One region of the Paraglaciecola sp. L3A3 genome, then DNA from elsewhere that is predicted to be linked to it. Evidence: predicted binding sites of a transcription regulator. Region 1 holds the regulator's gene; each other region holds the start of a gene.
What was found. The regulator LexA, encoded in region 1, represses DNA repair genes until DNA is damaged. The targets are predictions, from matches to a motif close to TACTGTATNNNNATACAGTA.
Positions count from the first base shown of each region.

Region 2: GQR87_RS11535 (S24 family peptidase) is a predicted target of LexA. The motif match lies at 1,443-1,462, and genes of this name have one in related genera.
Region 3: GQR87_RS05595 (YebG family protein) is a predicted target of LexA. The motif match lies at 1,773-1,792, and genes of this name have one in related genera.
Region 4: recA (recombinase RecA) is a predicted target of LexA. The motif match lies at 1,797-1,816, and genes of this name have one in related genera.

Region 1 is NZ_CP047023.1:5,099,876-5,103,193, forward strand. Features, by position in the region: gene coxB (cytochrome c oxidase subunit II) at 1-608, opposite strand, end outside; gene lexA (transcriptional repressor LexA) at 1,009-1,632, opposite strand; gene GQR87_RS21305 (sorbosone dehydrogenase family protein) at 1,836-2,936, opposite strand; gene plsB (glycerol-3-phosphate 1-O-acyltransferase PlsB) at 3,259-3,318, shown strand, end outside.
Region 2 is NZ_CP047023.1:2,763,854-2,767,171, forward strand. Features, by position in the region: gene GQR87_RS11530 (Y-family DNA polymerase) at 1-1,037, opposite strand, end outside; gene GQR87_RS11535 (S24 family peptidase) at 1,037-1,441, opposite strand; gene GQR87_RS11540 (endonuclease/exonuclease/phosphatase family protein) at 1,608-2,684, shown strand; gene GQR87_RS11545 (site-2 protease family protein) at 2,727-3,318, opposite strand, start outside.
Region 3 is NZ_CP047023.1:1,351,291-1,354,608, reverse strand. Features, by position in the region: gene GQR87_RS05600 (lysophospholipid acyltransferase family protein) at 1-1,341, shown strand, start outside; gene GQR87_RS05595 (YebG family protein) at 1,437-1,727, opposite strand; gene GQR87_RS05590 (TonB-dependent siderophore receptor) at 2,034-3,318, shown strand, end outside.
Region 4 is NZ_CP047023.1:4,334,423-4,337,740, reverse strand. Features, by position in the region: gene GQR87_RS18030 (sulfatase-like hydrolase/transferase) at 389-1,483, shown strand; gene recA (recombinase RecA) at 1,899-2,921, shown strand; gene GQR87_RS18020 (hypothetical protein) at 3,001-3,318, opposite strand, start outside.

The DNA of each region.
Region 1 (3,318 bases):
AACCCAGGGTTAGCATCTTGTTTAATGGCAAAATCTGGCACCCACCAAGCATGTATCACATCATCTGAAGTAATTAGAAAACGAACTCTTTTGCCAGTAGGAATAACTAAAGCTCGGTCAACTTCTAAAAGATAATTAACCCCTTTGTCAAACTTGCCTTGAATTTGCTCTTGTTGTGTGGCCAACTTTGAATAAAATTCAACTTCGCTGTCCATATACTTATAATGCCATTTCCACTGGGAACCTGTGACCAACACAGTTACATCAGGCTCACTAGCATCTTCCATATCGATTAATAAATTTCGAGCTGGCACGGCCATTCCAACCAAAATAATGAAAGGGATAACTGTCCAAGCAATTTCCACTTTTACATTTTCGTGGAAGTGGGCTGGCTTGGCCCCTCTAGATTTTCTATGGAAATATATAGATATGAACATGGCGATGAACACGCCAGCACCAATCACAACACATATAATAAACATCAGCATATGCATATCATATACTTCAGCACTGATCTCAGTCGCACCTTGTGTCATGTTCAACTTGTATTGTTCGATATGATTTTTGCTTTCAGCAAACACTGGGCTAGCTAATAAAACAGACAGCATGGCTCCAGTTTTAGACAAAGTTTTTTTCACTCGGCACCTCTATGTGGCAAATACATTCTATTATTTTTTAGTAAAAAAAGACCAATTACGACTTCTTAACACTCAAAGCAAGCAACAAAAAGTTAACCAAGGGAAAATTCATTGTTATCAATTTGTTACACTAATTACTAAGGATTACTTATTTAAGGGGGGTACGTCTAGCCTTTTTGTTTAAATTACAATCAATTGATGGTTTTTTAAACACTTTTGTATAAAAATTTATAATTTATGAATATTTGTTTTACTAAAAGTACAGAAACAGTTGAGATAAAAACTAAATAAGAGAAATGAAAACTAGATAAAAAACAAAAACGCAGCAAAAATTGCTGCGCTCAAAAAAATGAATTACCAAGGAATAGAATTACATCCAGTCTGCGTTGCGGATCACTCCCACTGCAATACCTTCAATATTAAAAGGTTGGGTAGCAAGATCGACTTTGATAGGCGAAAAGTCTGCATTCTCTGCATGTAATAACACTTCGCGGCCTTTTCTTTCTAAGCGCTTAACTGTCACATCTTCGTCTACCCGTGCAACTACTACTTGGCCATTGTGTACATCTGTGGTGCGATGAACGGCTAATAGATCACCATCTAAAATACCAATATCTTTCATACTCATGCCGTTTACACGAAGTAAAAAATCGGCACTAGGTTTGAACAAACTAGGATCAACTTTGTAATGACCTTCAACATGTTCTTGAGCCAAAATAGGTTCACCAGCAGCCACTTGACCAATTAACGGTAAACCTAAATCTTCTAGTTGATCTTCTAAAGGTGTATTTAACTTAATACCTCTAGAGGTACCGGGCAATATTTCAATTACCCCTTTACGAGCTAAAGCCTTTAAATGTTCCTCAGCAGCATTAGCCGATTTAAAGCCTAATTCACGGGCAATTTCTGCACGTGTGGGGGGCATTCCAGTATCCAACATAGTCGTTTTGATTAGTTGAAGTACTTCTTCTTGTCTCGCAGTTAGTGGACGCATAAACAGCCTGTTTTTCTATACAGTTATTGTTAGTATAAACAGTTATTGCTAGATCTCAAACTTTGTTTTTTGAAGGCCTTATTTAAATTGAAATTAAAAGTGTTCTAGCTATTTTTTTTAATAAAAAATAAGCAGCTTGAAAAAATGAGAACGATTAATTAACAGTGCTTACCAAAGTAAGCACGCTATTTCAAAATTAACCACTAGGGTACCAACTGGTACAAATCACCGCTGGCAAAGTCGGCAGAGTAGATTTCACCATCAGCATCTAACGCAAAAGTGGATAGGTTTATACCTTTAGCATCAAATAATTTGATTGGTGCGGAAAGTTCAGGAAATTTGCTGGCCCACACACCACCCAGAATAAAATCGGCATAGATGTAATGATTGTATAACTCAGTCATTAATTTACCTGTGTATACAAAACCACCGGTTATGGACATACCTTCTGTTCGTGGATAAGTAATCTTAGGCAAAGTTAATCCCTTTTGATTACAGCCTTTTTCAGGTTTAAAGCACAAGTCGCCTTCCATGATATTCCAGCCCATATTTTGGCCTTTTTTGACCACAGATACTTCTTCTACTTTACTTTGCCCTACATCAGCCACAATTAACACATCGTCAGCAAACGAGAAACGCCAAGGGTTTCTTATACCATAAGCCCAAATTTCTGGCTTAAAACCGTCTTTATCCACAAAAGGGTTATCACTTGGAACAACATAAGGCACGTCATCTTTTGTATTAATATCGAGGCGTAACATGTTACCTAATAAGGTGTTTGTATTCTGGCCATGGCCATCTGGATCGCCAGCACCGCCACCATCTCCCATACCTATATACAAATAACCATCAGGGCCAAAAGCTACTTGACCTCCGTTATGATTCTGACGAGGTTGGTCAATTTCAATCAGTACTTTTTCATTTTCTAACCGATATTGCTTATCTTTATTTTTGACCATAACAAAACGAGATACACGTGTTCTGTCTTCACCTTGCTCTGGGTTATAATTAACAAAAATATATTGGTTTTGGTTAAACTGAGGAGCAAATGTCACACCTAATAACCCCATTTCTACAGCAGACTCCACATCAAACATATGAACTTGATATTTAGTCTTGTGTTGTAGATCAACAAAGTTCAATTGGCCTTCTTTTTCGCCCAGTAATAACTCAGTACTAGATCCAGGCAAAAATTTAATTTCTACAGGCTGTTTAAAGCCTTGGTAAATAGTTTTTAGTTTTACTGCTTGCACTGTGATTAAGCAATTTAAAGCACACAGTGTAAAAAATATTATCAATTTCATGGTTATCCATTCACTTTTATTGTCAACATTCAACATACTACAAAGTAAAATAAAAATTAATAACCATTATTGATTTTAGAAATAATTAATTAGCTGGGTTCAGTGTGACCCCATAAGTTTCGAAAGTGATAAGCTAACTAGAAAATAAAAGAGTAGTGTGGCTTTAAGAAATACTTTAAGCATTTTTGTACCTTGGCCAAAAGCAAGGCTGTCAAACGTTCAAAAATGCTACAGATGAACACAATTTATCCAGAGTTCAGGTTATAGATGTCGTTCCCTATGTTATCCTTCGCAAGTAATCAAGAACAGTAAGGTCGGTAGTATGAAAAGGGTGAATAGATTGCTATTTGCAATGGTAACCATTCCCATCAAATGGCTAGTA
Region 2 (3,318 bases), 2.3 Mb from region 1:
ACACCACATTTATAATATCGAATTCCAGACTTAAACACCTTGTTTAAAGCCGCCTGGGTAAGCTTAATGATATTGATGGTGTCATTGGTTGGCACAGTAAATCGATGGAAGTAAGACTCGCTAAAATAGCCATCATAGTCATGGGGCGAACTAGACGCAAAAAAGGTCACAGCTGCAGCTAAACTTTTTTGTTTTCTTAATTTTGCCGCGACTATTTCAACATGGGTTGCCATAGCAAATTGTAATTGCTCAATCTCGGTGATCCGCTGTCCAAAACTGCGTGTACTATATATTTCCTTTTTTGCCGCTCTAACATTATCCCAATTATGCCGCACCTCGCCATTTAACTCTCTTACTGTACTTTCCACTAAAATTGAAAAGTCTTTTCTTACTTTTGTAGGATTTTGCTTGGCTAAATCCCATGCGTTGTTGATCCCCATTAGATTCAGTCGCCGACCTAAGCGACTACCTATTCCCCAGATATCAGTGACTAACATTTGCGACAAAATATCCTTGCGCTTAACTTCACTGTCGATGACTGCTACGCCATTAAATCCACTTATTCTTTTTGCCGCATGATTGGCTGCCTTAGCCAGTGTAGGTGTGCTGCCCATTCCCACACAAATAGGTAATCTCACCTCACGCCATACTGTTTTGCGAATAGCTTCAGCTAACTTGTGCCACCCTTGGGCAGGTGCTGAAACACTTTTACCGTAAGACAGAAAACATTCATCGATTGAATAAATATTCATATCAGGAGCAAACCGAGCGCAGGTATCCATCATACGTTGACTAAGATCAGCATAAAGCTCATAGTTACTGGAGCGTATCACTGCCCCCACAGCTTCAAGCTCTTTTTTTACTTGAAAATAGGGTACAAACTTCTTACCAACCCCCATCTGTTTGGCAATCCCGCAAGCGGCGCAGATACAACCATCGTTGTTGGTCAGCACCACCACAGGTTTATTCCGTATTGCAGGGTCAAACACCTTTTCGCAACTGGCATACATACTATTTACGTCACAAAGAGCGTACATCAGAGCTTTTTCTTAAATGCGCGGTGTAACCGAATTGACCGTGTCACCACACCCTCAATCTGAAATTCATCACCTTCACAGAGATAATAGGGCGCAAAACCTTTACCTGATGAAATCAAACATTTTTGTACCTTATCTATCTTTTTACAGACAAACACCCCGTTTAAATTGGCGACTACCACGTCGTGATCTTTAATAGTTTGGGAACGATCCACTATCAGTAAATCCCCTGAAAAAATGCCATCACCTTTCATTGACTCTCCTTCAGCAATCCCAATATAAGTCGCTGATGGGTGGTCAATAAGAAGTTGGTCTAAGTTAAGTCTTAGTTGGCTATATTCAGCTGCCGGAGACTCAAAACCAACAATGCCCGCATGGGCTTTAATAGGAATAAATTTCAACATATACTGTAATTATATACAGTTATTTATTTTAGTCACCTACTAATACCCATGACTATGATTAAAAATAAAATCCCTTGTAAATATGGCGAAAAAACAGCCCCTAGGTATACCTTCAAGCAAAATGTTTATGCTAGTATCCATACACATCTTCATGGAGTGAATTGCCATGTTACAAAAAATATCACGAAAAATATTACGAGAAATGGTACGAAAATCCCCTACTCTTGTTCTATTCATATTGATCACACAGATGACATCAGCCTTGGCTCAGATGACGAACAAGTTTACGTCTATGACATCTGATGAGCTACAAGTTATAAGTCAGCACAGTACGCCAGTTCCTACAGCTAAGATAAAAGTCTTTTCTTGGAATGTGTCAGGCGATGCCTTTATTAAAAATCCGGCACTATTTAAAGCACTGATAAACCAAGCTCAAGCCAATATTTTATTACTCGACGAAGTGTCTGGTAACACTACTTTATCGCAAATACGCGCAGCATTACCCATATCTCAGAATAACGACGACGATTGGCAACTGAGTTTTGGTAAAAGTGGCGGCAGACAAAGAGCAATTATTGCTAGTCGTTTACCTATGCAACCATTGACCGAATTTTCCCAAATAGTGCCCTATCCTGAGCCTGAAAAAATACGTTTAAGACAACGTATGGCGCAAGCAGGTGAATTAAAATATGCCGAGAGTTTAGATTTAGGCATACCGGTCAACGGTGCCATTGTCAGGAGTGACAATAAACGCTTATTACTGGTTTCAGTTGATCTAGAATGCTGTGGCAGCAAGCCTAGCAGTTGGGAAGAAGATAAACGACGGGTTGAAGTAACGGCCATACGTACATTGATACAGAACATCATAAAGCGAACCCAAGTTGATGGCATCATTGTGGCCGGTGATTTCAACCTAGTGAGTACGGTTATGCCGTTAGTCATTATCGCAGGCCCCTATCAACAGCCCCATGCAGCACTTTTGGCAGCCGAGTTAAAACATATTAACGGCCAACAAACCTGGACATGGGACGGTCGCGGTACTGACTATCCATCTCGAGTCATGGACTTAGTTCTGTATAGTCCGCAAAGTTTAGAGCTAATTGCAGGTTATGTGTTCAACCCTGAAAATCTATCACTTCAACAGCAAAATGAATTAGGTTTAGCAGCTAAAGGTTTTGCAAAAATTTCTGAGCACCTACCACTTATGAGCAAATTTAATTGGGTCATAAGTAGCAGTAAATAACCCATATCTAATGCTTTAGAGACGAAAGCATCAGACAAGGTTTTAACTCGCTAATATTTTAAGAGGTAATGACAAAGCACCGTTATCTGTTTGACCCACAAGCCAAATAATCGCACTTAAACCACCTATAGTGATCACATACCAAAAGATAGAAACAATTTGTGCATAACGATTAAGGGGCAGCAAATCACTTAAATGACGACGTTTATATTCAAAGAAAATTTCAACACTACCAATCGCCAGTAAAAAACCTAACAAAGCCAAACCAAAGTGGTAACTGATATAAACACCTAAAGCGGCCCCCAATGCACAGGCAATAATACCCACCTTGGAGTTAATTGAAAACGCGATACTTTTTAACACATGACCACCATCTAGAGGCAATACAGGTAACAAATTAAATAAATTAAGCAGCGCATTAAATACGGCTAGACCAGCGAGAATTTCAATATCGGTGATCCAATAACCCACTAGGCAAGCAATAGATAGAAGCAAGCCAAAAAATGGCCCCATAATGGAAATAACAACATCTTGCCAGCGAGTGTTAATTTTATCATCGCTAAGGGCCAAGCCTCCCACAAAGGGAATAAGGTAAATACCTTTGGTTTTTAAACCGAAGTACTTCATTGCCTTA
Region 3 (3,318 bases), 1.6 Mb from region 1:
GTTAATGGGGGAACTCCTAAACAAAACATCCAAAAAATCCAACAACATTTATCAGCAGAAGGAGTCGTCATCGTTTTTCCTGCTGGTGAGGTCTCGCGATTACGTCCCCAAGGGATACGCGATACTAGATGGCAAAGTGGCTTTCTGCGTATAGCTAAACAAGCTAAAGCCCCTATTCTTCCGGTATTTATCGATGGTAAGAACTCTAAGGTATTTTATGGTTTATCTATGTTATACAAACCATTAGCTGCCATGCTGTTAGTTAAAGAGATGTTCAAACAAAAACGTAATCACTTTCCTATACGCATTGGTGAAGTCATTCCTTTTGAATCTTACAGCAGCAATAAAATCACTCGAAATCAACATGTGAAATTATTTAAAAAACACCTATATAGAATTGGCCTTGATAAAACAGGCATTTTCAAAACACAAACCGCAATAGCTCAACCAGAAAACCGTGCAGCTTTGTATCATGCATTAAAAGATACTTGCGAACACTTAGGTGAAACAGCTGATGGTAAAGTGATGTACCTGTATAGTCCATCGGGCAGCTCTCCAATATTAAGAGAAATTGGCAGGTTAAGAGAAGTATCGTTTAGAGCTGTCGGCGAAGGCACCAATAAACGTCGAGATTTAGATAGTTATGATCAAGATTATTATCACTTAATTTTATGGGATCGTGATGATTTAGAAATTGTAGGAGCCTATCGTTTTGGTGCCGCGAAAAAAATAATTACAGAAAAAACGGTAACAGGACTCTACTCTTCTAGCTTATTTGACTATAGCCCTGAAATGGAAAAATACTTTGAACATGGCCTAGAGTTAGGTAGAAGTTTTGTCCAACCTAAATATTGGGGCAAACGCAGCTTAGATTATCTTTGGTTTGGTATTGGTGCTTTTTTACAACGTCATCCTAATTATAGATATTTATTTGGCGCAGTGAGTTTGAGTGATCACTACCCAAAGGCAGCTAAAGATTTATTAGTGCAATTTTATACTTTATATTTTCAACAACAAAATCCATGTGCTCAAGCCAGAATGCCTTATATCTTGCCCAAAGATTATGAACACTGTTTTACTGGTGATGACTACAAAGCTGATTTTACCAAACTAAAACATTTGTTATCTAATATGGGAATGGCCGTCCCCACTTTATACAAACAATATACCGAAACCTACGAAGATGGAGGGGTACATTTTGTCGATTTTAATATTGATCCCAGTTTCAATCATTGCGTTGATGGTTTGGTTATTGCCGATCTAAATACTTTAAAAGCTAAAAAGCGTGCCAGGTATATGCCTCAAGAAAAGAAAGAAAAAGCACTGACTTTAGATAACTAAACGAGTTAATTTGTTTAAAGTCGTGCCTTATCATCTATTATTAATGCTGGGTTGCGAGGTCAGTTTTCAGAGAAAGTATAACTTTCTTTCATAAATTAGGCTTTTTTCGAAGCTATTTTAACTACATCTGCTTTTTCAGAACTTAATAATGAGTCAGCAGATGTACCTTTTAATAGTTTCGTTAAAGAGTCTTTATTTTTAGATAACATAATAGATAAATTTTCTAATAGTTCTGGCTCTAAACTAATTCCCTTACCTTCTATATAGACACTTAAGTTATCAGCTACATCCAACATCTTATCGTATTGATCTGCTTCTTTTTTATCCGCCGTCACAAATTTTTCCACCCCTTTGTGCTCAACCACATATCGCGTAATTACCGCCATAATTTTTCTCTCTGATAAATAACAACAAAGTAACCATAACACAAAAACTGTATATAAAAACAGTATTAATGTAATTTTAAAACTTGATTTATATTAGCCCAATAATTAAGCAGTTTTACAGGTTTTTGAGCTGTAATCCAAAAGCTTTGTGATGTTGTTGAATTGTTGCAGCTCAAATTTAGTATGTCGTCACACAAAAACAACCAAACAATTAAGCGCATGAGAATCATTATCATTTACATTAGTATAAAGATATGTAATATTGGCTCCACATTCACTTAGGACGACAAAAAACGTAAATAAACTATGAAAAACACAAATAACACATTAGCTTTTGGGGCACAGGCAGTTGCAGCGGCATTAATTTTTAACAGTGGGCAAATTTCAGCACAAGAAAACACTAAGCAATGTGAAGGGGATAATTCAACTGAGTGTCAGGCCAAACAATCGGCAGAGTCAATTGAAAAAATTCGAATTCATGGTGTACAAGATTCTGTGTATTTATTTCAAAAATCTGGTGACCTTCGCCGTGTAGCAGATTTAGTGGATACACCACAGGTCATTACTGTTTTAACTCAAGATCAACTATTAGAAGCTGGCAAGACCGATCTTAAAGATATTTTATCTGCCCAAGCAGGTGTGACCCTAGGTACAGGCGAAAATGGTAATGCTTTTGGTGATCGGTACATTATTCGTGGTCACGAAGCTCGTAGCGATGTGTTTGTTGATGGTTTACGAGATCCGGGTATGAGTACTCGTGAAAGTTTTGCCACTGAACGTGTCGAAATAACTAAAGGTCCAAGCTCTACATTTGCAGGTCGAGGCTCTTCCGGTGGAGCGGTTAACAGTGTCACTAAAAAAGCATCTGTAGATTATAACTTTGGTCGTGTGGATGCAGGTTTAGGTACTGATGAATATCAGCGTGTTACTTTGGATTATAATTTAGCACTTTCTGAAAACACCGCGGCTCGAATTAATGCATTAATGTCAGATAAAGACAAACCAGGTCGTGAAGATGCCTCAAGTAAACGCAACGGTGTGCAACTGTCAGGCGTATATTTACCCTCTGATAAACTATCGTTTACGGCTGATGGTTATTATTTAGACGCAGAAGATGTGCCTGATTTAGGTAGTTATTTTAATCGTGATAGCCGCGAACCTGTGGATGATATTCCTGTTTACGCTCAAGAAGCAGACTTCTTAAAATCTGAGGTTAAAACCTTTACCTTGAGAACTGAATATGAAGTTAACGATGACCTAACAATTTATAATGCCACCCGTTATGGTGAAACAAGTAATGGTTACATCACAACAGGTGCAAGTGGCACTACTCGCGACATAACGGATCCAGATGGACCTGAGGCCAGTACTATATCCCTAAGCACCCATAATGGTTTTCAGGATGTCCATTACGTGAGTACTCAGTTTAATTTATTATTCAATACGGAATTATTTGGTTTAGAAAACAACCTAGTCTTTGGCCTTGAATATACAGACGAAAGTGTTAAAAACGGTACTTATAACATTGATAGTACTAACCCAACAAACTGTATTTTACCGCCAGGCAGACGAAATCCAGAACCATCAGGTG
Region 4 (3,318 bases), 770 kb from region 1:
TTACACATTTATTTAATATAATATCAACGGTGCATTTACATGGTAAACAATATCTCATATTTAAAACAGTGAATTTAATTACGATTTTTATTGAAAACATAGGTTTCAAATAAAAGAATAAATAATATATTATTGATTCTTAACGAAAATATTATTTCATTCATGCAAATAAATACTAAGAACAACTTAAAGAATAATTATCAAATTTATGCCTAGTTATAATAAAATAGTCAAATAAGTTGTTTTAAAAATAAAGCGATGTTTATTATGTGAATTATGATACTGGGATTTACTGTTAAATAAATTCTTTTAACTTAGTAAAATTTGCACACCTAGCCGAGATTACTTGTCACTAAAAAAAATTTAGCAATGCTCGATAAGGCAATACATGAATAAAATTATTTATTTTACGTTTTTACTCTACTGTCTTCCGTCATTTGCGAAAAAGCTAAATATTATTCTTGTGATGAGTGATGACCAAGGCTGGGGACAAGCTGGGTATTTTGGCAAGTGGCATCTTAATGGCTTAAAGGGTGCAGGTGTTCCTGTTCTAGCAGAGGATCCCTATGGTCCGAACAAATTTGGTTTTAATGAATGGCTTACCGTGACAAACTTTTTTGACCTAAATCCAGTCTTAGGGCATGAAGAGGGATTTAAAGAGTTTGAAGGCGACTCCTCTGAAATAATAGTTGTAGAAGCTTTAAAGTTTATGAAATCGCAGCATGATAATAATACACCGGCATTCTCTGTCATATGGATTGGCTCCCCGCATCAACCCTTTAGTGCTTCAAAAGCAGACATTGAACCTTTTGGAATGTTAGAAAATATCAAGGCGCGAGAGCATCATGCTGAATTAAAGGCGATGGACAGAAGTATCGGGACTTTAAGGGCTGGACTTCGAGAAATCGGCATCGCAGATAACACCATAATTTGGTTTAACATTGACAACGGAGGTTTGGCAAAAAAACAAACGGAAGTTGATTCTGTTGGTGGACTTAAAGGCAATAAGGGATCAATGTATGAAGGTGGTTTAAGGGTGGCAGGAATAATCGAATGGCCATCAATAATTAAACCTCGAATCTCTAAATACCCTGCATCTACCGCAGATATAATGCCGACAATAATTGATGTTCTAGAACTAAGTCGTGACAATATGCTTGACGTTATTGACGGAGATAGCCTCAAACCACTTTTCGAGAATGACCTAAGTATTCGATTAAAACCAATTACGTTTCATTTTAATCAACAGAGTGCCGCAGTAATATATAATGATTACAAAATAATCCAGATGCAAATTGGCGTCGAAGAGTACGAATTATATGATCTGGCAAACGACCCAAAGGAATCCATTAATCTTATTTTTCAAATACCCGATATCGCCACACAAATGAAAGCTAAATTACATGAACTAACATCATCTGTTGAAAAAAGTATTGCTGGAAAAGATTATCCATCAAACAAAGTTTCTAGCAATTTAATCTAGCATAGCCAAAGTATAATTGAGTGGCTGCAGCTTAGAGTTACAAAATCAGTTTGTTTTTATAAAAGCAGATTAACAATATTTGGTACGAAGTAGCTAATTAAAAGGTATCTAATTATGCAGCGCTTTGAGTATTGTTAGACTATTGTTCGTTATCACTTCGAAATCTATTTGTCCTGCTTTAACCCTATATTAAATATATGAAAACTAAAAAATTGCCATTAACGAGTTTAGCTTCGCCGGATTTTTTACAAACTAAGCCGGATCCCACAATGCAGACTTTAATATTTCAAATAAATTTTTAAATTTATCTTGTAACTGTATAACCATACAGTATACTTCTGCCATAACTACTGTATGACTCACTGCATCAGAGCTAGGCTCGACAAGTTGCAGTACAACCACAAAGGATATTCTGATGGACGACAATAAAACCAGAGCGTTAAGCGCCGCCTTAGGCCAAATTGAAAAACAATTCGGTAAAGGCTCTATCATGAAATTAGGCGATAACAAATCTATGGATGTAGAAACTATTTCTACTGGTTCATTAGGTTTGGATGTTGCTTTAGGAGCAGGTGGTTTACCCCTTGGTCGTATTGTTGAAATTTATGGCCCTGAGTCTAGTGGTAAAACAACCCTTACTCTTGAAGTCATTGCAGAAGCACAACGTAACGGTAAGGTTTGTGCCTTTATTGATGCTGAACATGCCCTTGACCCTATTTATGCCGCTAAGTTAGGCGTTGACGTGAAAGAGTTGTTGGTATCGCAGCCTGATACAGGTGAGCAAGCGCTAGAAATTTGTGACATGTTGACTCGCTCTGGCGCTGTTGACGTAATTGTAGTTGACTCGGTTGCTGCACTGACTCCTAAAGCTGAAATTGAAGGCGATATTGGTGATTCGCACATGGGCTTAGCGGCAAGAATGATGAGCCAAGCCATGCGTAAACTAACGGGTAACTTGAAACAGTCGAATACTATGTTGATTTTCATCAACCAAATTCGTATGAAAATTGGTGTAATGTTTGGTTCGCCAGAAACTACAACGGGTGGTAACGCTCTTAAGTTTTATGCGTCTGTTCGTTTAGATATTCGTCGTACTGGTGCGGTTAAAGCCGGTGATGAAATTGTTGGTAACGAAACCCGCGTAAAAGTAGTGAAAAACAAAATTGCTCCTCCTTTCAAACAAGCAGAATTCCAGATCATGTACGGTGAAGGTATTAACAGTCATGGCGAGCTAATCGATTTAGGTGTGACCCATAAAATGGTTGAAAAAGCCGGCGCTTGGTACAGCTACAATGGCGAGCGTATTGGTCAGGGTAAAGCTAATTCAATTGTTTATCTTAAAGAGCATCCAGAAATGGCCAAAGATATTGATACTCGTTTGAGAGCTTTATTATTAGCTAAACCTGTGCCAGTTGAAGAGCCAGCAAAAAAAGATTAAAACTTGAGTTTTTTATGGAGTAAAACAGAAGGGGCTGTTCTGTTTTACTCCATATTTATGTCGAGTTGAGGTTACCGGATTAGTAGGCTTTTTCTACTAGGTTATATCGTAATATATCCCCCATTAATGCTTCCCCACTTTCTGTGTTTATTCCTTTTAATTCAATAGTATAAAGCCTATTCTTGACTAGTTTAGGTAAATCAATCAATAAGGTTTTCTGGTCTTTGCTTATTGTTTGATTTAACACCGCAACATTTTGTAGATCAACTTTTTCAGAACCGTAGTCAGCATGGTAATGATATGTATGACTAGCCACAGTAATTTGTACCTGCTGCTGACTGATAGCTTGCGTAAAATGAATAGCAAAACCGGTTTTAGTTTGACTGACTTTATCGGC